DNA from 2 places in the Amycolatopsis mongoliensis genome. Region 1 is predicted to be linked to the other one. Evidence: riboswitches for the same ligand, from Rfam matches in the RefSeq annotation. Region 1 holds a riboswitch; the other holds the start of a gene.

Region 1 (15,063 bases):
GCCGTCGTCCGAGCCGTTGGCCGGCAGGAAGTCGCACAGCTCCTTGACGGCCCGCTCGGAGAGCGTCTCGATGCCGTCGACGATCAGCGCGTCGTCGACGGCATCGAGCTCGGGGAAGCCGAAGAAGATCGCGTTGCCCGCCTGGCCGCGCTGGATCAGCGGCGCCTTGTCGCGGTCGGCCTGCTGGACGATCGTGACCTCGCCGGACGGGTTCCGGATGATGTGCCCGATCTTGGCCGTCGCGTCCTGCAGCGCGCGGCTGATGTCGGAGAAGGTGTAGGCGTCGATGCTCTGCTCGCCGATCACCGACACGTGCAGCAGCGGCGAGCGGGACGTCCGCTCGAACTTGGCGTTCGCCGCCATCGCCGAGGCGCGCGCGAGGTCGTCGAGCCACGTGCCACCGGGGATCTCGTCGGCGATGCGCCGGAACTCGTTCCTCACCAGACCATCTCCGGGTATCCCCTGCCGCCTTCGGCCCAGACCTCGGCCCAGACGTCCTCGTCGCCGGGCCGGCAGAGGAAGCCGTCCAGCATGCCCCCGACCGGCTGAACCTGGTCGAGGTACATCGCGGGCTGCCCGACGATCACGCCGCGGAGCGTGAGCAGGCCGTAGAGCGCCGACCGGCCGGCGTCGTCGAGCCGCTTCAGCGCGCCCCACTCGTCCGGGACGAGGACGACGTCGAGGCCGCGCGGCGGGTGCGCGGTGCGCATGACCAGCTCTCCGCCGATCCACGCGCGCCCGGACGGCATGATCCGCCGGGCCACGCCGAGGTAGCTGTTGAGCGCGCTGAAGAGGATCTCGCGCTCGTTCTGGTGCGGGGCGTCGAAGACCAGGCGTTCGTAGACGTCGGCGAGGTCGCAGGCGTGGCGGCCCGGCGGCAGGACCTGCTGCGCCGTCCAATGGGGGAGCGCCACGCCACCCCCTCCTCAGGCCTCGCTCACAGTGCGTAGCCGAACTTACCAGGATGGGTGTCAGTCACCGCGGCCAGGCTGGTGCGGCCACTGCGGAGCGGCCTCCGGGAGTTCGTCGGCCTCCGGCCAGGCGGGTTCCTCCTCGGTGGGCCAGTCCTCGGCCTGCACCCCGCGCTGCGGCGGCAGCGGGAGATGGCCTTCGCGGTGGCCGACGGGCTCGGGCTCTTCGTCGTCGTGGACGGTTTCGGTCCGCTCGGCGCCGGGCTGCATCCACGCCGCGGGGATGAACTGCGTCTGCTCGGCCGCGAGCGGTTCGGGCTCGGGTTCGGGCTCGTAGTACGCCTCGTCCACGGGCTCGGCGGCGGGCCTGGGCCGCCGGGTGGTGCGCAGGACGAGCCACGAGGTCAGCGCGCCGAGGGCGAAGGCGATGACCAGCCACAGCCAGATCTGCCCGAACAGCCACACCATCTGTTCACTCACCCCTAAACGACCGTGATCTCGACGCGCCGGTCTTCTTCGCCGCCGGTGGCGGGCCGGGTGTCGCCCAGCCCCCGGTAGGTCACGCGCTTGGCAGTCAGCCCGTTGGTGGTGAGGATCCGCGCGACGGCCCTGGCGCGGTCCCGGGAGAGCTTCAGCGCGGCCCTTTCGCCCCCCGGCCCGCGGCCGACGTGGCCGGTGACGCGGTACCGGAAGGTGTCCGGCGACTGGGCGAGGGCGATCGCGACGGTGCGGGCGGCCTGCTCGCCCTCGGGGGTGAGCCGGGCGGTGTCCGGCACGAAGGTGATCGGCGCCTCGGAGAGCATCCGGTCGATCTCGGCCTGGACGCCGGCCTTGTCGGTGGGCGGCGGTGCCGCGGTGGCGCTGGTGGTCGGCGGCGGGCTGCTGGTGCTGGGCGCGCTCGTCGGCGGCGGTGTGCTCGGCGCGCTCGGGGCCACCGGGGTGACGTCGCCTTGCAGCTGGGCGGCCCGGACGCCGTCGACGTTCTGGACGATCTCGAGGGCGCGCAGGGCCTGGTCGGGCGCGAAGCCGCTGAGGGTGGCGTCCCGGCCGTCGAAGGTGACGTTGCCCTGGGACAGCCCAGCTTGGGAGAGCGCGGTCCGGGCGTCGGCGGTGAGGTCACGCTGGATGTTCCCGCCCTGCGCCCAGGTGACGACCCCCGCCAGCAGCGCGGTGACCAGCACTCCGATCGGGACCACGAGGATCCAGCGACGACCACCGGGCATAAGGGGACTGTAAGCCGGGTGAGGCGGGCTGGCGAGCCGGAGAAGAGTGGTGGTCCACAAGTTGTCCCCAGGTAAGTCGACATGTGGACAACTGGCCGGGCTGTGATCGCTTCGGCACTTTGCGTCGGTGATGGCCGATACGATGGACTCGGGGTCGCCCCCCAGGGAAGGGCGGGGGCGTGTCTTGGGCGGCTGGGAGGTCCTCCGGATGTCGTGAATGACTCATTCCTGTCGTCAGATGAGGTGAATGGGTCATTCACGACAGCACGACCGAGCCCCTCGACCCGCCGGCGCCGAGATCCGACCTTGCCGACCCCCTTGCCCTCGGAAGGGCAGAGTGCATCGGCAACAGTCGTCGGGTGAGGTGAACGAGCCGTTCATGACGCCGCCGCGGCAGCCCCTGGTCACGCGCGCCGACTTTGCCGGAGCCCCGCCAGGGAGGGCGGGGGCCGCCTGAGCTGCTTGCCGCAGCGGGCCGAACGCGTGAAGGCCACCACCGGCGGTCGATGGTGGCCTTCGGGGGAGTTCCTCTCAGCTGGCCTGCTGCCGAGCCTGGGCGTTGTCCGGCACCTCGAGCACCTGCGGCACGAACGGAGCGAGCTGAGGCCGCTTGGGCGACAACCCGTCCCCCATCGACTCCCCGCGCAGCTGCCGCCGGATCCACGGCAGCAGGTGCACCTTCGTCCACGTCAGATCCGACCGCCGCGAGTCGATCCACCGGCTCGGGACAGCCTCCGCCGGCCACGGCTCCCGCCAGTCGCCCTCGACCGGCACCCCCAGGACCTCGGCCGACTTCAACGCGATCCGGCGGTGCGCCTCCGGTGAGAAGTGCAACCGGTCGTCACTCCAGGCTCGCCGGTCGTGCAGCGGGGCCATCGTCCACAGGTCGACCATCCGGGCGCCGTGCCGCTCCGCGATCGCCCACAGGTGGGTGTTGTAGATCGCCACCTTGCCGCGCAGGACCGACATCACCGACAGGACCTTCGTGTCCGGGCCGTTGAAGATCAGCACCGGGATCCCCGCCTCGCGCAGCTTCGCGACGCCCTCCTCGAAGCGCTCCGTCACCGCGTCCACGTCCGCCCCCGGGACGATGATGTCGTTGCCGCCCGCGCACAGGGTGACCAGGTCGGGCTTGAGCTCCAGCGCGATCGGGAGCTGCTCGTCCATGATCTCGTCGAGCATCTTGCCGCGCAGGGACAGGTTGGCGTACCGGAAATCGGGTCGCCCGCCGGCCAGTATCTCCGCGAGCCGGTCGGCCCAGCCCCGGAAGGAGCCGTCCGGCAGCGCGTCGTTGAGCCCCTCGGTGAAGCTGTCCCCGATCGCTATGTAGCTGTCGAATCCGTACACGCTGGGTCCCCTTCCCGTCTTGCGACCGATCACTCCCCGACATGTAGTTGTACACCCCAACTAACCATCCGGGCCCCACCGGTGTTCAGCCTGCGGTAACAGTGTCTTATCTTGTCGGCCTTCTCCGCCTCTCTATTACGTAGTCTTCACCTTGGGCATGCCGTGAGACAGCACACTCGAAGACAATCACCAGACTCTTGTGGTGAAAATCTCCCTGCTTGGAGCCTCCCCGGCGCGATCCGGCACGCTGGACACGTGTCCGCAGAACCCCGTGAGTCGCTCGCGCAGATCCTCGGTGGCCGCCGGGGCGCGCTCGACGCGAGCATCCCGCCCGCCGGCTTCGTCGTCGGCTGGCTCGCGGCCGGGCAGTCCATCGCCTGGGGCGCCGGCGTCGCCATCGCGGTCGCCGTGGCCCTCGGGGTCTACCGGACCGTCCGCGGCGGGAAGATCCGCGCGCTGGTCGTCAGTCTGGCCGCCGTCGTCGCGGCCGCGCTGATCGCCCTGCACACCGGCCGCGCCCAGGACTTCTTCCTGCTGCAGTTGATGTCCAATGTGGCCAGCGCGCTGCTCTGGGCGGCCAGCATCGTGATCCGCTGGCCGCTGCTCGGCGTCGTCGTCGGCCTGGTGCTCGGCCAGAAGACGCGCTGGCGCCGCGACCCCGTGCTGCTGAAGGCGTACTCGCGCGCCAGCTGGGTGTGGGTGTTCGGCCAGTACACGCTGCGGGTCGTCGTCTACGGCCTGCTGTGGTGGTCCGGCCAGGTGATCGCGCTCGGCGTGGCCCGCACGGTGCTGTCGTGGCCGCTGGTCGCACTGACCGTGGCGGTGAGTGGCTGGGTGCTCTACCGGGCGTTGCCGCCGGAGCACCCCGGCCTGCGCCTGGCTCCCGAAACCCGCTCGGACGACGTACCCGGGGCATAAGGCGGCCCCCGGCGAGGGGGGAGGGTCCGGGGGCCACTGCCTACGTTACCCGGCCGACCCGGGTTCAGTCGACGTTTTGACGTCTTCGCGTCGCGTTTTACTCAATTTTTTAGGGAAATACTGGTCTAACCACCCCTTCGCCGAAGGCGTCCACGGCCGCGAGCCAGGCCGCCCCCAGCACCCCATCGGAGCTGGTCAGCACCTCGAGCCCGGCCAGTCCGCGGCGCACGAGAGCGCCGACCGGGCTGGTTCCGGTGAGCACCGAACCCACGAGCACGACCGGCGTCGACTCGCCGGGCTCGCGCGCGGCGAGGGCGTTCGCGACCAGAAGTTCGGCCGCACGGGTGACGATCTCGCGCGCGCCGGGCTCGCCCGCGTCGTGCGCCGCGCTCACCAGCGGGGCGAACCGGGCGAGCCGGACCGGCGCCTCGGCGTTGGCGGCCGTGATCAACGCGCGCGACGCGGCGAGACGCTCCGCGTCCGTCCGGACGTCCAAACCGGACGGTCCGAGCGCGGCGGCGAGCACCGCGGACGGGAGCCCGTCGAGGGGCAGGCCGCGGCCGAGAGCCTCCAAAGTGGATCGGACGGCTTCGCGGCCGAGCCAGAACGCGGACCCTTCGTCGCCGAGCAGCCAGCCGTAGCCGCCCGCGGTGCCGGCCAGCCGGCGCTTGCGGATCCGGCCCGCGATGGAACCGGTGCCGGCGACGAGCACGGTCCCGTCCGGCGCCGAGGTCGCGGACGCGTACGCCACTTCGGCGTCGGCCACGACCCGGACGACGCCGGTGAGCCCGATCCGCGCCCACGCCGCGTCGAACACCGCGGCCACCGCCGGGTCGCTCAGCTTGCTGACCCCGGCCATGCCGACGACGCACGCCCGCACGCCGGCCGGATCGCGCGGGCCGAGCGCCTGGGTGATCGCGTCGGCGATCCGGCCCGCGGCGACCTCGGGCGCGTGCGCGTTCGGATTGGCACCTTCGCCGCGCCCGGTGCCCAGGACCGCGCCGGCGGCGTCGACCAGGGCAGCCCTGGTCGACGTGCCGCCGGCGTCGACGCCTACCGCGTAGCTCACCTCGTCTTGGTCACCTTCAGCAGGCCGCGCGGGCTGTCCGGGTCGCCGCCGCGGGCGAGCGACAGGCCGAGCGCGATCCGCTGGATGGGCAGGATCTCGAGGATCGGCGCGAGCTCCTCGACCGTGGGCGCGACGTCGATGCGCAGCGCCGCCGGCATCTCCGAGGCGGCCGAGCCGACCGCGAGCACGTCCGCGCCGCGCTTGCCGACGGCGTCGAGGACCTCGTGCATCGCCTGGCCGCCCTGCCCCTTGCTGGTCACCGCGAGCACGGCGGTCTCGCCGTTCACCGCCGCGACCGGGCCGTGCAGCAGGTCCGCGCCGCTGTACGCGCGGGCGGCGAGGTAGCTGGTCTCGGCGAGCTTGAGCGAACCTTCGAGCGCGGTCGCGTAGGAGTAGCCGCGGCCGGTGGTGAGGACCCGGTCCACGAAGCGGTACCGGTCGACCGCGCGCTGGACGCCCTCGGCGGCACCGTCGAGGGTCTGCTGCGCCAGCTCGCCGATCTTCTCGGCGTCGGCCGCCTTGCCGCCGCGCACCGCGTCGATCAGCAGGTAGAGCGCCATCAGCGTCGCCGAGTACGTCTTGGTCGCGGCGACGGCCTTCTCGACGCCCGCGCCGATGTCGACCCCCAGCTCGGACACCGCGCGCAGCGGCGAGTCCGGCGTGTTGGTGACGGACACCGTCAGCGCGCCCTGGCGGCGCGCCGTTTCGGTGACCTCGATCAGGTCGGGCGAGCCGCCGCTCTGGCTGACCGTGACGAACAGCACGTCCCGCAGATCGGGCCGCGCGCCGTACAGCGTCGCCGTGGACGGGGAGACAAGACCAGCCGGAAGGCCGAGAAGTACCTCGATCAGGTACTTCGCATACAACGCTGCGTGGTCACTCGATCCACGCGCGGCGAGCAAAGCGAAGCGCGGGGGGCGTTGTGAGATCTTTTCCGCCACCCCGGCGATTTCCGCCTGACGCTCGACCAGTCCCGCCAGGACGTCCGGCTGCTGGGCGATCTCCGCGGCCATGTGCTCGCCGGGCCGTTGTTCGGTCATCATTTTCCTCTCCACCTCCGGCATTATGTACCGGACTCAGGCGGCGTCGGTCAGGTCTAGACCAATGTTAGTGGGGCGGCGCGTTTGGGGAAAAGGGTACGTTTCTTACGGGGACGTGGCGCGCAATGAGGGAAGACATAGGGAGTCGGGCATGTTGGAGACCACCACCACGGGCGAGGCGGGCGTCATCGCCGGGATGCGCGGGCAGCGCGAGCCCAAGTACTGGGCGCTGAAACAGCACCTCCTCGACCTCTTGGACGTGCTGCCGCCCGGGTCGCCGATCCCGACCGAACGCGCGCTCGCCGGGGAGTTCACGGTCTCCCGCACCACCGTGCGCCAGGCGCTGGCCGACCTCACCGCCGAGGGCCGCCTGCACCGTGTGCAGGGCAAAGGCACCTTCGCGGCCGAGCCGAAGCTCGCGCAGCGGCTGCAGTTGTCCTCCTACACCGAGGACATGCGGCGCCAAGGCCTGAAGCCGTCGTCGAAGCTGCTGGAGCTCGAGGAGCTCCCGGCCGAGGGCGATCTCGCGAAACTGCTCGGAATCCGCACTGGTGCGAAAATTCTTCGCCTTCGACGTCTTCGACTCGCGGACTCGCAGCCGATGGCGCTGGAGACTTCGCACCTGCCGGCGGGCCGATTCCGCGGGCTGCGCAAGCACGTCTCGGCGGGCGGTTCGTTGTACGCCGTTCTACGCGAGTACTACGGAGTGGAACTGGAACGCGCCGAAGAGTCGATCGAGACGTCGCTCGCCGGCCCGGAAGAGGCGGAGATGCTCGGCGCCGACGTCGGCATGCCGGTGCTCCGGCTGACCCGGCACTCGTTCGCCACGGACGGCAAGCCGGTCGAGTACGCCCGCTCCGTCTACCGCGGCGACCGGTACAAGTTCGTCACCACGCTGCTGCCGTGAGCTGTTGACGGCGATCACCGCACGCGGTGGAGTGGCGGGGTGACAGCCACTGAGGACATCGGGATCCGGTGGGGCACCCACGCCGCGCGCGGCGTACTGGCCACCACCATCCTCGGATCGGGCATGGCGATGCTCGACGGCACCATCGTCAACGTCGCCCTGCCCCGCATCGGCGCCGAGCTGAACGCCTCCGTCGCCGGGCTCCAGTGGATCCTCGACGGCTACCTGCTGGCGCTCGCCGCGCTCATCCTGGTCGCCGGCTCGCTCGGCGACCGGTACGGCCGGCGCCGCATGTACCTCATCGGCGTCGTCTGGTTCGGCGTCGCGTCCGGGCTGTGCGCCGCCGCCGGGTCCACCGAGATGCTGGTCGCGATGCGGATCCTGCAGGGCATCGGCGGCGCGCTGCTGACACCCGGATCGCTCGCGATCCTCCAGTCGTCCTTCGCGCACGACGCCCGCGCCCGCGCGATCGGCGCCTGGTCCGGCCTCGGCGGCATCGCGGCGGCCGCCGGGCCACTGCTCGGCGGCTTCCTCGTCCAGGTCTGGTCGTGGCGGCTCGCGTTCCTCATCAACGTCCCGATCGCGGTCGCCGTCGTGCTGATGGCCCGGAAGTTCGTCCCCGAGTCCCGCGACCCGGAGGCGACCGGGCACCCGGACTTCGGCGCCGCCGCGCTCGGCGCGATCGGCCTCGCCGGGGTCACCGGCGCGCTGGTGGAGGCGCCGGCGCGCGGCATCGGCGACCCGATCGTGCTGGTCGCGGGCCTGCTGGGGATCGCCGGACTGGCCGCGTTCGTCGCCGTCCAGCGCCGCTCGGCCGAGCCGCTGGTGCCGCCGTCGCTGTTCCGCGACCGGACGTTCACCCTGGCCAACGCGCTGACCTTCGCCATGTACGCGGCGCTCGGCGGCGTGATGATGCTGCTGGTCATGCAGCTGCAGGTGTCGCTGCACTACTCGCCGACGGCGTCCGGCCTGGCCGGGCTGCCACTCACGGTGATCATGCTGCTGCTGTCGGGGCGGTCGGGCGCGCTGGCCCAGCGCATCGGCCCGCGCGCGCAGCTGGTGATCGGCCCGATCGTCGTCGGCATCGGGATGCTGCTGATGCTGCGCATCGCACCCGGCGCGTCCTATCTCGGCACGGTGCTGCCCGCGGTCGTCGTGTTCGGGCTCGGCCTGGCGACGGTCGTGGCCCCGGTGACCGCGACGGTGCTCGCCGCGGCCCCGGACCGCTTCGCCGGCGTCGCCTCCGGCGTCAACAACGCGATCGCGCGCTCGGGGGGCCTCCTGGCGGTGGCGGTGCTGCCCGCGGCGGCCGGCCTGACCGGCGAGGCGTACGCCGACCCGGTGGCGCTCACCGCGGGCTGGCGGACGGCGCTGATCATCTGCGCCGCGCTGGCGATCGCCGGCGGCCTGATCGCGCTGGGCATCCACAACGGCGTTCTCGCGCCGCCGTCCGAGCCGCGGTCCCCGGACGCGGACGAGTGCCCCCACCTGGGCGAGTGCTTCCACTGCGGCGTCGAGGGCCCGCCGACGCACGTCCGCGGCGGCTCCCCGGTGGCCGGCTCGTAAAGCGCCCCAATGTGGCGTTGGTTGCGTCCCACGCACCGAACGCCACATTGGGTGCGTCTGACGCACCGAACGCCACATTGGGGCGCTCGGGGCCCGCTCAGCCCGCCGCGAGGATCTCGGCGAACAGCGCCGGGTCGGCGTTGCCGCCCGAGACGAGGGCGACCGTGCGCCCGGCCGGCAGCTCGCCGGCGTGGAACAGGTACGCCGCCGTCGCCACCGCGCCGCTGGGCTCGGCGACCAGCCGGGCCTTCCGGGCGAGCGTGCGCATGGCCTCGCGGATCTCGTCCTCGGAGACCGTGACCATGGCGTCGACGACCTGCTTCAGGTGCGCGAAGGTCAGCTCGGACGGCTGGGCGCGCAGGCCGTCGGCGATCGTCCGGGCGCGGTCGGCCTGCGGCCAGTCGACCTGGCGGCCCAGGCGCAGCCCCTCCGCCGTGTCGCCGGCCAGCGCCGGCTCGACGCCGATGACCTTCGCCCGCGGGCAGCGCGCCTTGATCGCGGTGCCGACGCCGGAGGCCAGCCCGCCGCCGCTGACGGGCACCAGCACGACCTCGACGTCGGGGAGGTCTTCGGCGATCTCGAGGCCCGCGGTGCCCTGCCCGGCGATGATGGCCGCGTCGTCGTAGGGCGGGACGAGGGTCAGCCCGCGTTCGGCGGCCAGTTCGCGCGCTTTCCCCTCGTGTTCGCCGATGGGCACCTCGATCACCTCCGCGCCGTACGCGCGGGTGGCTTCGACCTTGATCCGCGGCGCGACGTCCGGCACGACGATCACCGCGGGCACGCCGTACTGCTGCGCGGCGTAGGCGACCGCCTGCGCGTGGTTGCCGCTCGAGTAGGCGATGACGCCGCGGGAGCGCCGCTCCTCGTCGAGGGCGCCGATCGCGTTGAACGCCCCGCGCACCTTGAACGCGCCGACCGGTTGCAGGCTTTCGGGTTTGAGCCACAGGGTTCCGCGGGGATCCCACGTCTGGAGCAACAGGGGCGTGCGCACGGCGACACCTTGGACGCGCTTCGCGGCGGCCTCGATGTCAGAGATCGTCACCAGTTCCATGTGCCGAGTATGTCAAGAAAATGTTCGAACAGCACTGTCTATTATGGACAGTCAGAGTGGTCCTTCTCACGTCGCGGCAACGCGGGGAGTTCCTCGCGCGCCCTACACGTTGGACACGGGAGAAGACTTACTACCGGATCGGGATCATGAGCAAGGAGAACGCAGCGGCTTCCGAAGCGAAGGAAGAAAAGTCGGGTCTGCGCATCGCGCAGGTGATGGCGGCGGCGCTGGCGGCGGTGACGGCTGCGCTGCTGGGGTCGACACTCGGCGTGGCCGGGACCGTCGCCGGCGCGGGCGTGGCGAGTGTGATCACGACGGTCGGCGGCGAGCTCTACCTGCGCTCGCTGCAGCGCACCCGTGCGGCGGCGCTCAAGGCGCGCCAGCTGGCGGCGTCCGGCATCCGCCGGCGCGGGGGGACCGGAGCCGGCGCGGAGGTGGCGCTGGCCGAGCAGCCGACGGTCCAGCTGCCCAAGCCCGGGGAAGACCCGGAAGCGCCCTCGCGGCTGCGGAAGCTGCGCTGGCCGTTGATCATCGGCACAAGCGTGGCGGCGTTCGCGGTGGCGATCCTGGCGATAGTCGGGTTCGAGTCGGCGACGGGCACCCAGATCGGCGGCGGCACGGGATCGAGCATCGGCAAGATCTTCGGCAGCGGCGGTGGCCACCCGGACACGACGCCGTCGACAACGCCTTCGACCAGCAGCACGAACGACACCCAGGAGTCGCCGACGAACACCCCGTCGACGACCACGGAGACGACCGCCCCGCCGACGACCTCGACGGGATCCCCGACGACCACACCGACGACACCGAGCACGACGGCCCAGCAGCCGACGACGTCGGCGGCCCCGCCGACCAGCCAGGGCGCGGCTGCCACCCCGACCCCGTAAAGCCGTGAAGGACTCCTTACCGGCCATAAGAGCCGGTAAGGAGTCCTTCACGGACTTCAGGACAGGGGGGCGCGCAGGTCCCGGGCAGCGGCCTCGGGGTCCTCGGCCTCGGTGATCGCCCGGACCACCACGATCCGCGAGGCCCCCGCGTCGAGGACCTCCGGGAGCCGCGACCCGTCGATGCCGCCGATCGCGAACCACGGCCGTGAGACGGCCGAAGCAGTGACGGCACGCACCAGATCCAACCCCGGCGCCGACCGGCCGGGCTTCGTCGGGGTCGGCCAGCACGGGCCCGTGCAGAAGTAGTCCACCCCCGGCTCCGAAGCCGCCGCGAGAGCCTGGTCAAGAGAGTGCGTCGAGCGGCCGATCACCACGTCGTCGCCGAGGATGCGGCGGGCCAGCGGCACCGGGATGTCGTCCTGGCCCAAGTGGAGGACGTCCGCACCCACCGCGAGCGCCACGTCCGCCCGGTCGTTCACCGACAGCAGTGCTCCGTGCCGCGCGCACGCCTCGGCCAGCACCTCCAGCGCCGCGATCTCTCCCGCGGCTTCCAAGGCGCCGGTCTTGTCGCGCAGCTGGATGATGTCGACGCCGCCGGCCAAGGCCGCGTCGGCAAATGCGGCCAGGTCGCCGCGGTCCGTGCGGGCGTCGGTGCACAGGTACAGGCGCGCGGCGTCGAGCCGGGCGCGGATCTTGTCACCGGAGAGGGCGGGCATAGCGGCGACCGTACCCCGCGCGTTGCTGATCCGACCAAAAGCAGGCCGGCCGTCGAGCGGTACGTGACGTTGCCGCGAAAGCCATCCGGCCGTGACTGCGGTTGGATTATCAGCTAACGGCACAGTAGGGTGGACGCGTCCGCACGGGAGCCCGAGGGACGGGCTGAGAGGGAGCTGCCGCTCCGACCGTGGAACCTGATCCGGGTCATGCCGGCGCAGGGAGCGTGATTCCCATGACGAACACCTTGGCCGTCGTCGGCGGCGGCGTGATCGGCCTGTCCGCGGCCTGGCGAGCGGCACGAACCGGCCGCGAAGTCACCCTCTACGACCCTGAACCCGTCCGCGGCGGCGCGTCCTGGCTGGCCGGCGGCATGCTCGCCCCGGTCACCGAGGCCTGGCCGGGCGAGGAGGACGTCCTCACCCTGGGCGAGGAGTCGCTGCGCCGCTGGCCCGGCTTCGCGAGCGACCTCACCCGGGAAGGCATCGACCCCGGCCTGGCCGGGCACGGCACGCTCGTCGTCGCGTTCGACAGCGCCGACGCCGGTCACCTCGACATCCTCGCCGGTCACCTGCACGCGATCGGCCGCGCGGCCGAACGCCTCACCGGCCGGGAGGCCAAGCGGCTCGAACCCGGCGTCGGATCCGTCCGAAGTGGACTCCACGTGCCCGGCGACCTGGCCGTGGACAACCGCAAACTGCTCAACGCCCTCTACGCGGCCTGTCAGAAGCGAGACGTCCGGTTCGTCCGCGAACGCGTCGAACGCATCCCGGACGCCGACGCCGTCGTGCTCGCCGCCGGCGCCTGGACCGGGCGGCTGCACCCGCAGCTCGCGGACGCCGTGCGGCCGCTCAAGGGCGAGATCCTGCGCCTGAAACCCCGCCGCGGCTGCCTGCCGCCGCCGGCGCACACGGTCCGGGCCGTCGTCGAGGGCCGGCCGATCTACCTCGTCCCGCGCGGCGACCAGGAGCTCGTGCTGGGCGCGACGCAGTACGAGGCGGGCTTCGACCAGGCCGTCACCGCCCGTGGCGTCCGCGAGCTGATCGAGGGCGCCGAACGCGTCTTCCCCGCGATCACCGAGTACGAGCTCGTCGAGACCGCTGCGGGCCTGCGAGCCGGCAGCCGCGACGTGCTCCCGTACGTCGGTGTCCTCGACGACGGCGTCTTCGCCGCCACCGGCCACCACCGCAACGGCCTGCTGATGGCCCCCGTGACCGCGGACGCCGTGGTCGCCTGGCTCGAGGGCGAGAAGCCGCCCGAAGGCGTCGAAGCGGCTTCGCCCGCCCGCCTGCACCAGAAGGAGCACGTGTGATGGAGATCAAGCTCAACGGCAAGTGGACGGAGTTCCCGGACGGCGCGACCGTCGCCGACGTCCTCGACGCGTCCGGCGGGCAGCGGCCCGGCATCGCCGTCGCGGTCGACGGCGTCGTCGTCCGCCGCGGCGACTGGTCCACCACCGCCGTGCCCAAGGGCGCGGGCGTCGACGTGCTCACCGCCGTCCAAGGAGGCTGAAATGGACGAAGAACCACTGGTCATCGGCACCTGCAAGCTGACGTCCCGGCTGATCATCGGCACCGGCGGCGCGGCGAACCTCGCCGTGCTCGAACGCGCGCTCGTCGCGTCCGGCACCGAGCTGACGACCGTCGCCATGCGCCGCGCCGACGCCGAAGGCGGCTCCGGCGTCCTGGAACTCCTGAGCAGGCTCGGCATCGAGCTGCTGCCGAACACCGCGGGCTGCCGCACAGCCGCCGAGGCCGTGCTCACCGCGCAGCTCGCGCGGGAGGCACTCGGTACCGATCTGATCAAGCTCGAGGTGCACGCCGACGACCGGACGCTGCTCCCGGACCCGATCGAAACCCTCGACGCCGCCGAACGGCTGGCCGCCGACGGGTTCACCGTGTTCGCCTACACGAACGACGACCCGGTGCTCGCGCTGCGCCTGGAGGAGGCCGGCTGCGCCGCCGTCATGCCGCTGGGCGCGCCGATCGGCACCGGCCTCGGCATCCGGAATCCGCACAACATCGAGCTGATCGTTTCGCGGGCGGGCGTGCCGGTGATCCTGGACGCCGGAATCGGCACGGCGTCCGACGCGACGCTGGCGATGGAGCTCGGCTGTGACGCCGTCCTCCTGTCCACGGCGGTCACCCGGGCGACGGACCCCGAACGGATGGCTTCGGCGATGCGTTCGGCCGTCGTCGCCGGTCACTTGGCCCGCGGCGCGGGGCGCGTGCCGCAGCGGTTCTGGGCGCAGGCGTCGAGCCCACCCCGGTGAACCCGGGTGGCTTAACGCCGAACGCGCACTGCGAACCCGTAAGGTTGACGGCACTTTCCGGCGCACCCGCGCACGCGTGAGGCAAGAAGGAGCCAGCCGTGACGAGCACATCGGTCCAGGACGTCTCGGGCAGGTTGTACCTCGCCGTCGGCAGGCTGTCCCGGTCACTGCGGCAGGCCGGTGTGCCCGGCCCGGGCCACGGCGCCATCTCGGCCCTCGCGACGCTGGTCATCTCCGGCCAGCTGCGCCTCGGCGACCTCGCCGCGAAGGAGGGCGTCGCCGCGGCGACCATGTCGCGGATCATCGCGTCCCTGGTCGAGGCCGGGTACGTCAGCCGTGAGTCCGACCCGGTCGACCGCCGGGCGTGGCTGGCGAAGGCGACCGAAGAGGGCGAGCGGCTCGTCTCCGGCGTCCGGTCGACGCGGGTGCAGGAGCTGAACCGGCGCCTCGACCGCCTGTCGCCCGAGCACCGCGAAGCCCTGACGACGGCGCTCCCGGCGCTCGAAGCGCTGATCGCCGACGAGGGTTAGTCCTCCGGCGGCAAGTCCCATTCGGTCAGCAGGCGGTTGCCCTCGCGGCGCCTGCGTGGCCGCCTGATCAGCCAAACCACGGCGATGACGACGAGGGCCGCCACCACCAGGCCGGCCACGACCACACCCACGGCGGTCCACGCGGAGACGTCCGGGTCGCTCTTGACGACCGTCTCGGACTGCCGGGCCACCGGATGGGCGGGAATGCCGGCGGCGCCGGAAATCGTGTCGCCCGGTTCGAGCAGCTTCGTGTCGTCGACGAAGTCCGCCAAACTCGGGTACCCCGCGCCGTCGGGTGCCACCAGCAGGCAGTCGCGAGTTCCGGGTTTGCAGGCGATGACCAGGTCGACGACGCTGACGTCGCCGTTCTTCGCCTGCTTCCTCAGTACGTTGATGTGGGAAACGTCGGCGTCCTTGCCGGCGAAGCCCTCGACGGTGCCGATGATGGCGTCGGCCGAGGGGCGCCCCGTGGACGCCGATTCCGGCCCGCAACCGGCGAGGACGACGGCCAGGAACGCGAGAACGACGGCGGGGCGTACGGGCATCTAAGCCGCCTTCTGTCGCAGTTCGGCCAGCTCCGCGCGAAGCGCACGAAGCTCGTCCAGGATCTCCTGGTTCGCGGCGGCCT
Region 2 (15,063 bases), 710 kb from region 1:
GACTCTGCTGCGCGAGATCCGCGTCGCGGTCGACTCGCAGACGCGGATGCCGCTGCGGGTGTCGGTGCTCAGCAACGGCACGTCGACGCCGGCGCTCGAGGTCGCGTTCAGCGAGATCGAGTTCACCCAGCAGCCGGCCGACCTCTTCACCTTCACCCCGCCGAAGGGCGCCAAGGTGCAGGAGAAGACGCCGGCGGTCGACCAGAAGGACAAGGCGCTCGCCGAGCAGGCGAAGCAGGACACCAAGATCGTCGGCGACGGCTGGGACACCGTCGTCACCGGCAAGGTGCCGGCGGATGCGCTGAACGCGGCGCCCAAGGCCTCCGGTGACCGCAAGGCCAACGCCGACCCGAAGGCGCTGCTCGAGCGGTTCGCCAAGAAGGTCAGCGGCGCCTGGGGCAGCGGCTACCTCGTCACCACGAAGGTGGGCACCGCGGTGCTGACCGACGACGGGCGGTTCGCCGCCGGTGCGGTGCCGGAGCAGGTCCTCTACGAAGCGCTGGGCCAGAAGTGACCAGCACTGCAGTCGAGTCCGGAGCGGACGTCTCTTCGGAGGCGTCCGCTCCGGCGGTTCCCCTGGCCGCGCGCACCCGGGGGCTGCGCAAGGTCTACGGCAGCACCGTCGCGGTGGACCACGTCGACCTCGACATCCCGGAGGGCGCGGTCGTGGGGATGCTCGGGCCGAACGGCTCGGGCAAGACGACCACCATCCGGATGCTGCTCGGCCTGGTCCGGCCGACCGAGGGTGAGGTCGAGCTGCTCGGCCGCCCGATGCCGGACGCCGCCGCGCACGCGCTGCCGGACGTCGGCGCGCTGGTCGAGGGACCGGGCTTCCACCCGTTCCTGTCCGGCCGCGACAACCTGCTGCGCTTCGCCGCGGCTGAACCGCAGCTGACGTCGGCCGGGATCCCGGGAGCCGTCGACTCGGCGCTCGAGCGCGTCGGGCTGACCGTCGCCGCGCGCCGGCGGTACAAGGGTTATTCGCTCGGCATGAAGCAGCGGCTCGGGCTCGCTTCAGCGTTGCTCGTGCCGCGGAAGATGGTGGTGCTCGACGAGCCGACCAACGGCCTCGATCCTGCGGGTACCAGGGAGATCCGCAGGATCGTGGCCGAGCTGCACGCCGCCGGGGTCACCGTGCTCGTGTCGTCGCACCTGCTGGCCGAGGTGGAGGCGACGTGCACGCACGTCGCCGTGCTGCAGGCCGGGAACGTCGTCGCGCAGGGCGAGCTGGCCGAGCTGCTGGAGTCCGGGAACGCGGCCCTGCTGGTCCGCACGCCGGACGCGGAACGGGCGGTGGAGGTGCTGCGGGAGAACCGGATCGGCGCCCGGCTCACGCCGGACGGCGTCCGCGCCGACCTCACGGCGACGGAAGCGCCGCGGGTGCTGCAGGTCCTGGTGGGCGCGGGGGTCGCGGTCCACGAGGCGACGCGGGCCCGCACCGGGCTGGAAGACCTGTTCGCCCGGCTGACGGAGTCCACTGTGGAGGGATCGGGATGACCGCCGTCCTCGAAGCACCGGCGGCCCGCACGGGCCACGACACGGTGCCGCTGACCCGGCTGCTGGCCGCGGAGCTGCGCTGGATCTTCCGCCGGCCGCGCACCCTGGCCGTGCTCGGGCTCCTGGCGCTGATCCCGATCGTCATCGGCATCGGCCTGACGCTGGTGTCCGAAAGCCCGGCGGGTGGCGGCGGCCCGGACAACGGCGGCGGTGCGCTGCTGGCGTCCGCGGTGAACAACGCGTTCGTCCTGCCGATCGCGGCGGTCGTGATGTCGCTGGCGCTGCTCCTGCCGCTGGCCTCGGCCATGGCCGGCGCGGACGCGATCGCGGGCGAGACGGCACACGGCACGCTGCGCGGCTGGCTGATCGCGCCGGTCGGGCGGGGCCGCCTGCTGGCGGTCAAGGCGTTCGGCGTCGCGACGGTGTCGGTGGTCTCGGTGCTGGCGATGTGCGTGACCGGCGTGGTGACCGGGCTGATCATCAACGGCACGGACTCGCTGTTCACGCTCTCGGGCACGACGCTGTCGCTGGGCGGCGCGCTGGCCCGGATCCTGCTGATGGCGGGCTGGGTGGTGCTCCAGCTGTGGGCGGTCGGCGCGGTGGCGCTGGCGATCTCCAGCTGGACCGAGCACCCGATGCTGGTGGTGGCGTCGGTCCTGGCGGCCGACATCGTGTTCACGATCCTCGGGTTCCTGACCTCGCTGGACTGGCTGCACCCGTTCCTGCTGACGCAGAACTGGTCGGTAGCCCCGGCTGAGGTGCTGCAGGACCCGATGGGCGGCCAGATGCTGGGCGAAGGCGCCCTGCGGGCGGCGTGCTACATCGTGATCGGCCTCTCGCTGGCCTACGCCCGGCTGTCCACCCGCGACGGCTGAGACCAAGTCCGTGAATGTCGCATTGAGGGACTTGAAGTCCCTCAATGCGACATTCACGGACTTGCGGGGCCGACCAGCGCGACGCCGTCCGGGTCCAGTTCCAGTCGCACGGAGTCGCCCGCCCGCAGGTCCGAGGCCGCCGGGGCGACCGCGTCCACAGTGGACTCCGCCAGCTTGACCACGAGCCGGACGTGCTCGCGGCGGTGGACCGCCGCCACCACTTCCCCACTCGCTCCGGAGTCCGCCACCCGCAGCGCGTGCGGGCGCAGGCCGAGCCGCACCGGGCCGTCGTCGGCGTCCGGGAGCGCGACGTCACCCAGCGCCGTGTGCACCACTCCGCCCGCCACGACGCCGTCCACGAACGTCGTCACGCCGAGGAAGCGGGCCACGTCGTCGTCCGCCGGGTTGCGCCACACGCGCCGGACCGCACCCTCCTGGCGGACCTCGCCAGCGTCGAGCACCGCGACCCGGTCGGCCAGCGTGAACGCCTCCTCCTGGTCGTGCGTCACCAGCAGTGCCGTGATCTTGCTGCGCCGCAACAGGTCCGCCAGGTCGATCGCCAGCTGCTCGCGCAACCCGGCGTCCAAACCGGACAGTGGCTCGTCGAGCAGCAGCAGCCGCGGCTTCGGCGCCAGCGCACGGGCCAGCGCCACCCGCTGGGCCTGGCCGCCCGACAACTCCGTCACCCGGCGCTTTTCGAAGCCGGTGAGACCCACCAGCGCCAGCAGCTCGGCGACCCGGGGTGCCCAAGAAGACCGCGGCACGCCGTGCATGCGCAGGCCGAACGCGATGTTCGCGGCGACGTCGCGGTGGCCGAACAGCTGGCCGTCCTGGAACACCAGCCCGAACCCGCGCCGGTGCACCGGCACCGCACCGAGGTCGTCGCCGTCCCAGCTCACCGACCCGCGCGCCGACGGCTCGAGGCCGGTGATCGCGCGCAGCAGCGTCGACTTCCCCGACCCCGACGGGCCGAGCAGCGCCAGCACCTCGCCGTCGGCGATGTCCAGGCGGACGTCGCGCACCGCCGCGAACGATCCGTAGTGGACGGTCAGGTCCCGCACCGACAACGCCATCAGAACTCCCCCACCCGGCCGCGTCCGAGCCGGTCGATCAGCGCGACCGCCAGCACCGTCACGAGCATCAGCAGCGCGCACGCGGCGTACGCCATCTGGTTGTTCAGCTCCCCCGGGCGCCCCATCAGCGTCGCGACCGCCACCGGCAGCGTGGGCGCCGTCGGCCGGGCGAGGAAGCTCGTCGCGCCGAACTCGCCGAGCGCCACGACGAACCCGAACCCGGCGGCCGCCACCAGCGGCCGCAGCGTCAGCGGCAGGTCGATCTCCCGCCACACCCGCAGCGGGCTCGCGCCGAGCGTCGACGCGGCCTGCCGCAGCCGGACGTCGACCGAGCGCAGCACCGGCAGCACCATCCGGACGATGAGCGGGATGATCACCAGCGCCTGGGCCAGCGGCACCAGGTACGGCGACGTCCGGAGGTCGCCGGGCAGCGCGTCGAGCGTCACCAGGTAGCCGAACCCGACGGTCACCGCGGACACCCCGAGCGGCAGCATCAGCACGGCGTCCATCGTCTCGCCGAGCCCGCGCGCGGACTTCGCGGGCGAGCGCCGCAGCGCCACCAGCACCACGGACGCGAGCACGCCGACGACCATCGCGAGCAGCGTCGCGTCGACGGCGACCTTCAGCGAGTTGAGCGCGGCGTCCCAGCCCGAGACCTGCAGCGCGCCCCTCTCACCGGTGCCCGTCAACGCTCGATAACCAGCGAAGCTCCAGCCATCCGGAGCGGACACCGATTCGGCGAGCAGCGCGACGATCGGCGTCAGCAGCAAGGCCAGCACGACACCTGCCGCACCGGCAACCCACCACTCGCCGCCGCGGGGACGCCGCGCACTGCCGGACCCGATCCGCGCGCCGTCCTTGCGCCGCCGCGCCAGCCCGCCGAGCACCAGCGCGGCGACCACGGCCGCGAACTGGATCAGCGAGAGTGCCGCCGCACCGGAGAGGTCGAGCAGGTCGACGGTCCGCAGGTAGATCTCGGTCTCCAGGGTCCGGTACCGGGCCCCGCCGAGGATCAGCACGACCCCGAAACTGGTGGCGCAGAACAGGAACACGACGGCCGCGGCGGAAGCGATCGCGGGCGCCAGCGCCGGCAGCGTCACCGAGCGGAACGCCCGCCACGGCGACGCGCCCAGCGCGCGGGCGGCGTCGGTCGTGCGCGAATCCAGCCGCGCCCACAGCCCGGCGACGGTCCGCGCGACGACGGCGACGTTGAAGAACGCGTTGGCCAGCACGATCGGCAGCACGCCGCCGTCCGGCCAGAGCGCCCGGAACGCCAGCCCGACGACGACGGTCGGCAGCACGAACGGCACGAGCACCAGCGTCCGCGCGAGGCCGACGCCGGGCAGCTTCACCCGGGCCAGCAGGAACGCCACCGGCACCCCGGCGACCACCGCCACCAGCGTCGACGCGGCCGCGCTCGCCACCGTGAACCCGGCCAGCTGCCAGGTCCGCGCGTCGCCGAGGACCGTGTCGAGCCCGCCCGCGGCGAACCCGCGGCCGACGATCGCCAGCACCGGCCAGGCGAAGAACACCACCAGGAACCCGATCGGGGCCAGCCCGAGCAGCGCCAGGCCGAGCCCGCGAGCGGTCCGCGGCGGGGTCAGGACCGGCGCTTTTCGAGGGCTCCCGGCCCGGGGCGGGGTCCCGGACGTCACTGCACGAGCGTGCGCCATTCGCCGATCCACTTCTCGCGTCCGGCCTGGACCTGGTCCGCGGGCAGCGTCTGCGGCTTCTGCGGCAGCGGCGCGACCTGGGCCCAGCCGGCGGGCAGGTCGACGCCCTGGCGCGCCGGGTAGACGTACATGTTGGCCGCCACCGTCGCCTGGAACTGCTGCGAGAGCAGGAAGTCGACGACCTTGCGCGCACTCTCGGCCTGCTTGCCGTTCGCCAGCACGCCGGCGTACTCGACCTGCCGGTAGCAGGTGTCGAGCAGCGCCTTGGTGCGCGGCTTGCCGTCGTCGCCCACCTCGGCGGCCGGCGAAGACGCGTACGAGACGACGATCGGCCGCGGCCCCTTGCCGGACGAGCCGGAGAAGTCCTTGGTGTAGGCCTCTTCCCAGCCACTGACCACCTTGAGCCCGTTGGCCTTCAGCTTCGCCCAGTAGTCCTTCCAGCCGGCCTCGCCGTACTTCGCGATGGTGCCGAGGAGGAACGCCAGGCCGGGCGACGCCGTCGCCGGGTCCTCGGCGACCAGCAGGTCCTTGTACTTCGGGTCGGCGAGGTCCTCGTACGACGACGGCGCCGGGATGCCCTTCGCCGTGAAGTAGTTCGTGTCGACGTTGACGCAGACGTCACCGACGTCGACCGCGGAGAGCCGGTGCTCGGGGTCGACGGCGTAGCGCTGCGGCCCGCGGTCGGCCTCGGGGCTGGTGTAGGGCTCGAAGACGCCCTCGGCGAGCGCGCGGGAGGCGAAGGTCGAGTCGACGCCGTACGCGACGTCGCCGATCGGGTTGGCCTTCGTCAGCACCAGCTTGTTGGTCAGCGAACCGGCGTCGCCCTGCTTGAGCACGGAGACCTTGATGCCCGACTGCTTCTGGAAGGCGTCGAGCACCTCCTGCGGCGCCAGGAAGGAGTCGTGCGTCACGAGGGTGACGGTGGGCGTCTGCTGCGGGCCACCGTCACCGTTCGACAGCGAGCACCCCGCGGCGACGGCGCTGACGACGGCGATGGCCGTCGCGGCGCGCACAGCCCTGCTTTTCATCTACCCCTCCTGCACTTCGCCGGACGAGGAGGGTGAAGCCCTCCCTTCGCCGGCATGATCCGGTCAGGTGCGAACGGTCGCGGGTGACCCCGCCTCTCAGCCCGGCTCGACCGGACTCCCGTGGCAACCGTGCAGCGTAGTCCAGGACGCAGGACGATGGAGGCATGACGGAAATCTTGAGCGACTCCGAGGCCGACGCACGACTGGGCACGGGCTGGACGCGTTCCGGAGCGGTGATCTCCCGCGAGGTGGAGCTGGCGAGCTTCCCGCAGGCGATCGAGGTGGTGGACCGCGTCGCGGTGCTGGCCGAGGCCGCCGACCACCACCCGGACATCGACATCCGCTGGCGCACGCTGACGTTCCGGCTTTCGACGCACTCGGCGGGCGGTTTGACGGCGAAGGACTTCGACCTGGCCGGGCAGATCGACTCGGTGCTCGCGGGACTGTGACCCCGGCTACTCACAGTGCACGAAATCACGGTTTGGGCGTCTCTCGGTAAACGACTCACGGAGGAGAGACGAGATGACCCAGGCGATCGTGGTGGGCACGGCGGCATTCGCGACGATGGTGGCGGCGGCCGGGGGCGTGCTCTGGTTCACGGTCCGCTCGCGCCGTCACCCGGACGGCTGAGCCCCGCCGGTGAGTTCGATCACAGCCGCTAACGAAGACCATGATCAGCGCGCTGAGCAGGGCGGAAGCATCGGTTTCGGCCCTAGGAAACGCCATGAACAGCACCACCACCCTCACCCCCGCCCAGCGCGCCTGGATCAACACCCTCGCCCCCGCGGTGGTGCTGATCGCGATCGCGTTGCTGGGTCTCCTCGGCTGAGCCGACCCCATCGACCAGCAGTAGCCGCCGCTCGAGCGCCGTCGCCCTGATCTTCAGCGCGGCGGCGTAGTCGTCGGAGCGGTACCAGCGTTCGGCGGTCTCCCGGTCCGGGAACTCGACGATGATCACTTTCCGCTCGGAGCTTCCTTCGAGCACGGTCGGTGTCGCGCCTCTCGCGAGGTAGCGGCCTCCGTGGGCTTCGATCGAGGCTTGAGCGAGTTCGCGGTAGCGCTGAGCCTGGGCTTCGTCGAGGATTTCGACCTCGGAGATCACATAGGCAGTCACGGCTTCGAGCGTGACAGAGCAGCTCGTGCGGAGCCTGGTGCTCTCGCTACCCGGCCCGCTCGATCCGGTCCGGCGGCGGGAACCCGGCCGGCACCTCGTCGCTCACGGTCCAGTATTCGAGCCCGGACAAGCGTCCGTCATCGGCGAACACGATGAGCCCGCCGTCCGGCGCACCGGCCTCCACGACCACTCGCCCGGCGAGCCGGGCCGCCGGCAGGTCGTCGTCGACGGCGAGGTCGATCGTCGGACACCCGCAGCCGCACCGGCCGGTGACCCGCGCCGTGCCCGCTTGGGCGCGAAGCTCGACCGCGCCCGGGAAGTCGCCGTCGAGCAGGAAGGTCAGCGCCTCCCGCTCGGCCGGCGTCAGCGGACGGCTCACACGTTGAAGCGGAACTCGACCACGTCGCCGTCGGCCATGATGTAGTCCTTGCCCTCCATGCGGACCTTGCCCGCCGCCCGGGCCGCCGCCATCGAGCCGGCCGCCATCAGGTCGTCGAACGAGACGATCTCCGCCTTGATGAAGCCGCGCTCGAAGTCCGTGTGGATCACGCCCGCCGCCTGCGGGGCCGTCGCGCCCTGGGGATCGTCCACGCGCGGGACTCCTTCGGGCCCGCCGTCAGGTACGTCTGCAGGCCGAGCGTGTGAAAACCCGCGCGAGCCAGGGAGTACAGGCCCGGCTCCGGCTGGCCGACCGACTCGAGCAGCTCGCGCACCGACTCCTCGTCGTCCAGCTCCAGCAGCTCCGCCTCGACCTTCGCGTCGAGGAACACCGCGTCCGCCGGGGCGACCAGCTTGGTCAGCTCCTCGCGGCGGGCTTCGTCGGTGAGCACCGACTCGTCGGCGTTGAAGACGTAGAGGAACGGCTTCGTGGTGAGCAGGCTCAGTTCGCGGAGGGCGTCGAAGTCGACCTCCTTCTGCGCCTGGAAGAGCGTGCGCCCGGCGTCGAGGATCTCCTTCGCCTTCTGCGCGTTGTCCAGCGCGGGCTTGTTCTCCTTCTTCGTCCGCGCTTCCTTCTCCAGCCGCGGCAGCGCCTTGTCCAGCGTCTGCAGGTCGGCGAGGATCAGCTCGGTGTTGATCGTCTCGATGTCGCTCGACGGGTCGATCCGGCCGTCGACGTGCACCACGTCAGGGTCGTCGAACACGCGGATGACCTGGCAGATCGCGTTGGCCTCACGGATGTTCGCGAGGAACTTGTTGCCCAGCCCGGCACCCTCGGACGCGCCCTTCACGATGCCCGCGATGTCCACAAAGGACACCACAGCCGGCACGATCTTCTCCGACTTGTGCAGCTCGGCCAGCTTCTCCAGCCGCGGGTCCGGCAGCGGCACGACGCCGACGTTCGGCTCGATCGTCGCGAACGGGTAGTTCGCGGCGAGCACGTCGTTGCGGGTCAGCGCGTTGAACAGGGTGGACTTGCCGACGTTGGGCAGGCCGACGATACCGAGGGTGAGGCTCACGACCCCGCAGTCTACGTGTCTCGCCCGACCGCGGCCCACGCGCCCAACGCCGCGTCGGATTTCCGCCAGCGACGGCGCTGACCTGCTGGCATGCTCGGATCCATGGTCACCGAAACGCTCGCACTCTGGCGGGACGCCGAGCGCTGCTACCGCGTGGTCACCGCCCGCGACTCGCGCTTCGACGGCCAGTTCATCATGGCCGTGCGCACCACCGGCATCTACTGCCGTCCGTCGTGCCCGGCGTCGACGCCGAAGGTGAAGAACGTCCGCTTCTTCCCGACGTCGGCGGCCGCGCAGGCCAACGGCTTCCGCGCCTGCCGCCGCTGCCTGCCCGACGCCGTGCCGGGCTCGCCGGACTGGAACGTGCGCGCCGACCTCGCCGCGCGGGCGATGCGCCTGATCTCCGACGGGACCGTGGAGCGCGAAGGCGTCCCGGGTCTCGCGCGGCGGCTCGGCTACTCGGAACGCCAGCTCGGCCGGGTGCTGACCGCCGAGCTGGGCGCGGGGCCGCTCGCGCTGGCCCGGGCGCACCGCGCGCACTCGGCCCGGCTGCTGATCGAGATGTCGGGACTGCCGCTGACGGACGTCGCGTTCGCGGCGGGCTTCTCCAGCGTCCGGCAGTTCAACGAGACGATCCGCGAGGTGTTCGCGACGACGCCGTCGCAGCTTCGCGCCTTCGCCGCTTCGCGACGTGGACGTCACGGCGACGGGGGCGGAACGCGCCTCAGCCTGCGATTGCCGTTCAGGCCGCCTTTCGACGCTGCCGGGTTGCTTCGCTTCTTCGCCGCCCACGCGGTTCCGGGCGTCGAAGAGGTGACTTCGGTCTCCTACGCACGGACGTTGCGGCTCGCGCACGGCACCGGCGTCGTCCGGCTGACGCCGGAGCCGGACCACGTGCGCTGCGAGCTGCTGCTGGCCGACCTGCGCGACCTCGGCAGCGCGGTCAGCCGGGTGCGCCGGCTGCTCGACCTCGACGCCGACCCGGCGGCGGTCACCCGGGTCCTCGGTGCAGATCCCGCGCTGGCACCGGTGGTCGAGGCCGTGCCGGGGATCCGGGTCCCGGGCACCGTCGACGGCGAAGAACTGGTGCTCCGGGCTCTTCTGGACGACCGGGTCCCGGCCTCGCTCGGCGAGGAGATCCCGGGCGAGTGGGGCGTGACGCGCCTGTTCCCGACCGCGGCGCAGGTCGCGGCGGTGCTGCCGGACCACGCGGGAATCGACGCGCTGGCCGACGGCCGCCTGGACGTGCACGTCGGCCGCGACGCGGCGGACCTGCGGGAGGAGTTGCTGGCGTGCCCGGGCATCGACCCGTCGACGGCGGACTACGTGCTGATGCGCGTCCTCGGCGCCCCGGACGTCTTGCTGGCGGAGGACGCCGCGATCTGGCGAGGCGCCGAGGCGCTGGGCGTGGCGCCGGACTCGCTGGCCGAGCGCGCGCGGGCGTGGACGCCGTGGTGCTCGTACGCGGGCAGGTATCTCCGCCAGGCGGCGGCCGGACTCAGCTGACGGTGCTTTGCCGGCCGGAGCGTCCCCGCCCGCGCGCCGGTGTCAGCCCTGCTCGCCGTGCCACAGCAGCGCCTGCGCGACGATCACCTGGGCGCCGTCGAACGTCGCGGCCGGCGAGCCGTGCAGGCGGTAGCCGAGGTCGAGCGCCTCGCTGACCCGGTGGCAGAACTTCGCGTCGTCCGGGCCGGTGAGCAGGCGGTAGCGGGGCAGGCCGTTCGGCGGCTGGTCCGTCATGGCTTCATCTTGGCCGAATCCTCAACCGGCGCGCACCTCCACCGTCGAGCCCGTGCGGGACTTCCGGACCCGCAGCCGCGTCGGGATGCGCTGCCGCAGCTCCTCGACGTGGGACACCAGGCCGACCACCCGGCCGCCCGCACGGAGCTCGTCGAGGATGTTCATCACCACGTCGAGGGTTTCGGCGTCCAGTGTGCCGAACCCCTCGTCGACGAACAGCGTGTCCAGCAGCGCGCCGCCGGTCTCGCCGGCGACGACGTCGGCCAGCCCCAGCGCCAGGGCCAGCGACGCGAGGAACGACTCGCCGCCGGACAGGGTCTTCGCCGGGCGGATGGTGCCCGAGTAGTCGTCCAGCACGTCGATGCCGAGCCCACCGCGGGTGCCGCGCGCCCCGGCCGCGTCCGAGTGCACGAACGAGTACCGCCCCTGGCTCATCGTGCGCAGCCGGTGGGTGGCCGCGACCGCCACCTCTTCGAGCCGCGCCGCCAGCACGTACGAGCGCAGCGACATCTTCCGGCTGTTCTGCCCACGGCCGTTGACGACGTCCGCGAGCGCGCGCAGCTCGGCGTACGCCGCTTCGGCCGGGGCGAGGCCGGCGAGGGCTTTGCGCAGCAGGCCGGCCAGCCGCGTCAGCTCCTCGTGCTGAGCGGTCGCCACCCGCAGCGCCGCGAATGCCGAGTCGGCGCGCGCCCGCGCCAGCTGGGCCGCGTCGGTCGCGCGGCCGACGTCCGCGACGTCGTCCGGCGAGATCCCGAAGAGGTCCGGCTCGGACAGCAGCGCCCGTGCTCCCGCCGCGGCGGCCTCGGCCTCGGCGATGCCCTGCTCCAGCTTCTCGATCTGCTCGTCCGGCAGCATCGCGGCGCGAGCCTTCTTCAGCGACGTGAACCCCTTCGCCTTGACCGCCGCCTCGACCAGCGCCCGCTGCTGGGCGACGCGCTCGCGGGCGCCCGCGACGGCCGTCCGGGCCTCGGCGACCCCTTCGAGAGCCTCGGCCAGCCCGACCAGGTGCTCCCGCCGGGCACCGACGTCCGCGAAGTCGCCGCGCCCGGCGACGAGCCGGCGTTCGCGCTCGGCCAGCCGTTCTTCCAGGGCCCGGACGTCGGTCGTGGCCTCGGTCGCCGCCTGTTCGGCCCGGCGGCGGCGTTCGGTCCGCAGCTCGAGGTCGCGTTCCAGCAGCACGACCTGCTGGCCCAGCTTCGCCTTCCCGGCCGCCAGCTGCGTCAGGGAAGTGACCGCCGTGCGGGCCTCGGCCAGCTCCGCCGTGATCGACTCGGCCGTGCGCTCGCCCAGCCGTTCCAGCAAGCCCGCCAGCCGCGCTTTCGCCTCTTCCAGCGCGACGACGACCCGTTGCCGCACCGCGTCGGCGGCCTGCTCGGCCTCCTCGGCCGCACGTTCCTCGGCGGGGTCGACGAGTGCGACGTCCCGGTTCGCCGGTGCCGGGTGCTCGGCCGACCCGCAGACCGGGCAGGGCGCGCCGTCCGGCATCGCGGCGGCCAGCTCGGCCGCCATGCCGTCGAGCCGCCGCTCGCGCAGGTCGAGCCGGTGCTGCCGGGCCGCCTGGTGCGTGTCGACGACTTCGCGCAGCTTCGCCTCGCCCCGCTCGACCTTCGCGCGGGCCTCGGGCAGCTCGGCCGCGTCGCGCGCGAAGGCCCTCAGCTCGTCCACCCGGGCGCGCGCGCCGTCGAGCTTCGCCTCGGCTTCGGCCGCCTCGAGCGCGTCCGCCCGCAGCTTGGCCAGCTGGCCGGGGATGGCGGCCAGCTCGGCGGTCAGCTCTTCGACCTGCTGCCCGGCCGTGACGGCGGCCAGCTTCCGGTCGTCCCGCCGCATGACGTCGAGCTGCTGCTGCTCGGCCTCGGCGACGAGCTCCGCGACCGCGCCGGCTTCTTCCCGCGCGGTGGCCGCCCGCGCCTTGAGGTCGCCGGTGGCCCGGGTGCCGAACTCCCGCAGCTGGGCGCCGCGTGCCTTCTCCGCCTGCTCGGCTTCGGCCAGCTCGGCCGCGCGCCGGTCGAGCAGGTCGGCCTCCACGGCGACCCCGGCGGCCCGGCGCGCGGCCGCGACCTCCTGGGCCCACTCGGCGCGTTGTGGCGCCTGCTCGGTGATCTCGAGGAGCCGCAGGTGCGCGGTGCGGACCCGGCGGATCTTCTCCGCACCGGCGCGCTCTTCCTGGAGGTAGACGTCCGCGCGCCGGGCCGCCGAGCGCGCGCGTTCCTCCTCCGCCGTGACCTGCCCGGCGCGTTCGGCGGAGGCCGCCAGCACGGTGGCGACCCACTCGCCGACATCGGTCTCGGGCGGGTCCTGCTGGGCCTCCTGCGCGTAGCGGGCCAGCAGTTCGCGCACTTTTCCTTGCTGCTGCTCGAGTTCCCGGCCCCGCTCGGCCCGCAGGTCGGCGAACCAGCGTTCGACGTCGGCGAAGCGCTCGGTGCCGAAGAGCCGCTCCAGCAGCTTCTCGCGCTCGGCGGTGTCCGAGCGCAGGAACCGGGCGAACTCGCCCTGCGGCAGCAGGACCACCTGGAAGAACTGGGCCGCGGTCATCCCGAGCAGCCGCTCGACGGTGCGCGCGACCTCCTCGATCCGGATCAGGCCCTCCGGCGGGAGCCCGGCCGGCGCGGTGCCGGCCCAGCTCAGCGACACCCGCGCCTGCTGGGTGGTCGTGCCTTCGCCGCGCCGCTTCGGCCGCTGGTACTCCGGGTTGCGGACGATCTTCAGCCGGTGGCCCTGCACGGTGAGCTCCAGCGCGACCTCGGTGACCTGGTCGGGCTCGGCCAGGTCGCAGCGCAGCCGCTTGGCTTCGTTGCGCGCACCGGGAACCACGCCGAACAGCGCGAACGCGATCGCGTCGAGCAACGTGGTCTTGCCCGCGCCGGTTTCGCCGTGCAGGAGGAAGAGACCGTCGGCGCCGAGCACGTCGAAGTCGACCACTTCGCGTGCGCAGTACGGCCCGAAGGCTTCGACCTCCAGCCTGTGCAGCCTCATTTCGCGAGGGCCTCCCGGTCGGCCGCTTCCAGGGCCTTGAACAGGAGCCGCTCTTCGCTCTCGGTCGGCGCGGCACCGCGGCAGTCGTCGAGGAAGCTGCGCGAGATATCGATGTCCGACCGGCCGCGCACGGCGTCGGAGTACCGCAGCGGGGCGCCGCTGTACCCGCCTTCGGGTTCCCACTCCAGGTGCACCGCGTGGGGAAAGCGCCCGCGCAGCCGCCGCATCGCGTCCACCGGGCGGACCGGGTCGGTGACCGTGACCGAGAGGAAGTGGTCCAGGAGCTCGTCGTGCGCCGGGTCCGCGAGCAGGTCTTCGAGCTGCCCGCGGAGGGTGGCCAGCGCGCGCGGCACCGGCAGTTCGTGCCGGCGGACTTCGGCGAGCCCGCTCGCGTCCAGGTCGACCAGCCAGACCGATTTGCGTTGCCGTGCCTCGGAAAACGAGTACGCCAGCGGGCTGCCGGAGTACCGCAGGTGCTCGGCGAGCGTCTGCGGTCCGTGGAGGTGGCCGAGCGCGACGTAGTCGACGCCGTCGAAGACCGAGCCGGGCACCTGCTCGACGCCGCCGACCGCGATCGTGCGCTCGGACTCGGTCGGTTCGCCGCCGGTGACGAACGCGTGCGCGAGCACGACCGACCGGGCGCCCGGCCGGGTTCCGAGGTCCGCGCGGATCCGCCGCATGGCCTCGGTGAGCACGCCGGTGTGGCCGCGCGCGTCCGGCACGCCCAGCGCGTGGCGCGCCGGTTCCGGCTCCAGGTAAGGGATTCCGTAGACGGCGACCGGGCCGTGGCGATCGTCCAGGAGCACCGGCTCGGCCAGGCCGCCGACGGTGGTGCGCAGGTGCAGCCCGCCCGCCGCGGCGAACTCCGCGAAGGCGCCGAGCCGCGGCGCGGAGTCGTGGTTCCCGGGGGTGACGACCAGTCGCGCGCCGGCGGCGCGGATCCGCGCGACCGCCGCGGTCGCCACCCGGACGGCCTCGGCCGACGGCACCGCGCGGTCGTAGATGTCGCCTGCCACCAGGACGGCGTCGACCTCCTCGCCGGCCACGAGGTCGGCGAGGTGCCCGAGCACCGCTTCCTGTTCCGCGAGCAGATCGGCGCCGTGGAACGTGCGCCCGACGTGCCAGTCGGAGGTGTGCAGGAATCTCACGGGGGCCAAGGTACGACCCGGCCCCGACGAAACCGCGGAGACTCGCCGCCTCCTCACTCGAACGTGTGTACTAACACGAGCGTGCCGGTTCGGACACGCCCTGCGTGGATCCGGTTTGTTCGCAGGTCAGCTACCCAGAGCGACGGATCGGCGCGGTTTTTGTCGGTGCTGTCCGCCATGATGTCTGCGCGGTCCGAACCAGGCGGCCCGGAGGGAGGAGGCGGAAGTGGCGACGGTGCTGACCACCGCGGCGATCGTGCTCGCGGTTCTGCTGCTGTTCGCCGTCGCGGTGCTGTGGCGGCTCTACAACGACGGGATGCGCCGGGCGGACGCGGCGGCCCGGCTGGTGGCGGCCGAGCGGGCGAAGTCGGACCAGCAGCAGCTGGCGCTGCGCCGCTACGAGGTCGCGTTCGCCTCGATCAGCGGGCGTGGCGAACTGGGCGAGCAGGTGCTGGTGGAGACGGCGCGGGCGCTCGGGCTGCGCG

Evidence for each region. A riboswitch is a leader RNA that binds a small molecule or an ion and turns the genes downstream of it on or off. The one in region 1 is predicted to bind thiamine pyrophosphate.
Region 2: another riboswitch for thiamine pyrophosphate. It lies ahead of QRX60_RS19225 (thiamine ABC transporter substrate-binding protein); the one in region 1 lies ahead of thiO (glycine oxidase ThiO).

What each region holds. Positions count from the first base shown of each region.
Region 1 covers NZ_CP127295.1:3,217,165-3,232,227, forward strand. The annotation lists gene QRX60_RS15710 (hypothetical protein) at 1-441, opposite strand, end outside; gene QRX60_RS15715 (DUF6932 family protein) at 438-914, opposite strand; gene QRX60_RS15720 (hypothetical protein) at 972-1,379, opposite strand; gene QRX60_RS15725 (OmpA family protein) at 1,394-2,134, opposite strand; gene QRX60_RS15730 (SGNH/GDSL hydrolase family protein) at 2,666-3,481, opposite strand; gene QRX60_RS15735 (DUF3159 domain-containing protein) at 3,737-4,399, shown strand; gene QRX60_RS15740 (N-acetylglucosamine kinase) at 4,509-5,468, opposite strand; gene QRX60_RS15745 (SIS domain-containing protein) at 5,465-6,511, opposite strand; gene QRX60_RS15750 (GntR family transcriptional regulator) at 6,660-7,415, shown strand; gene QRX60_RS15755 (MFS transporter) at 7,455-8,981, shown strand; gene QRX60_RS15760 (threonine ammonia-lyase) at 9,079-10,032, opposite strand; gene QRX60_RS15765 (hypothetical protein) at 10,179-10,919, shown strand; gene thiE (thiamine phosphate synthase) at 10,976-11,635, opposite strand; TPP riboswitch at 11,769-11,874, shown strand; gene thiO (glycine oxidase ThiO) at 11,869-12,945, shown strand; gene thiS (sulfur carrier protein ThiS) at 12,945-13,145, shown strand; gene thiG (thiazole synthase) at 13,147-13,905, shown strand; gene QRX60_RS15790 (MarR family winged helix-turn-helix transcriptional regulator) at 14,004-14,435, shown strand; gene QRX60_RS15795 (hypothetical protein) at 14,432-14,980, opposite strand; gene QRX60_RS15800 (ion transporter) at 14,981-15,063, opposite strand, start outside.
Region 2 covers NZ_CP127295.1:3,924,676-3,939,738, reverse strand. The annotation lists gene QRX60_RS19250 (LolA family protein) at 1-514, shown strand, start outside; gene QRX60_RS19245 (ABC transporter ATP-binding protein) at 511-1,497, shown strand; gene QRX60_RS19240 (ABC transporter permease) at 1,494-2,372, shown strand; gene QRX60_RS19235 (ABC transporter ATP-binding protein) at 2,426-3,445, opposite strand; gene QRX60_RS19230 (ABC transporter permease) at 3,445-5,001, opposite strand; gene QRX60_RS19225 (thiamine ABC transporter substrate-binding protein) at 5,097-6,146, opposite strand; TPP riboswitch at 6,170-6,278, opposite strand; gene QRX60_RS19220 (4a-hydroxytetrahydrobiopterin dehydratase) at 6,311-6,595, shown strand; gene QRX60_RS19215 (DUF1330 domain-containing protein) at 6,859-7,260, opposite strand; gene QRX60_RS19210 (hypothetical protein) at 7,307-7,639, opposite strand; partial or broken gene ychF (redox-regulated ATPase YchF) at 7,636-8,717, opposite strand; gene QRX60_RS19200 (DNA-3-methyladenine glycosylase 2 family protein) at 8,820-10,223, shown strand; gene QRX60_RS19195 (DUF1737 domain-containing protein) at 10,266-10,457, opposite strand; gene QRX60_RS19190 (AAA family ATPase) at 10,479-13,430, opposite strand; gene QRX60_RS19185 (exonuclease SbcCD subunit D) at 13,427-14,578, opposite strand; gene rmuC (DNA recombination protein RmuC) at 14,805-15,063, shown strand, end outside.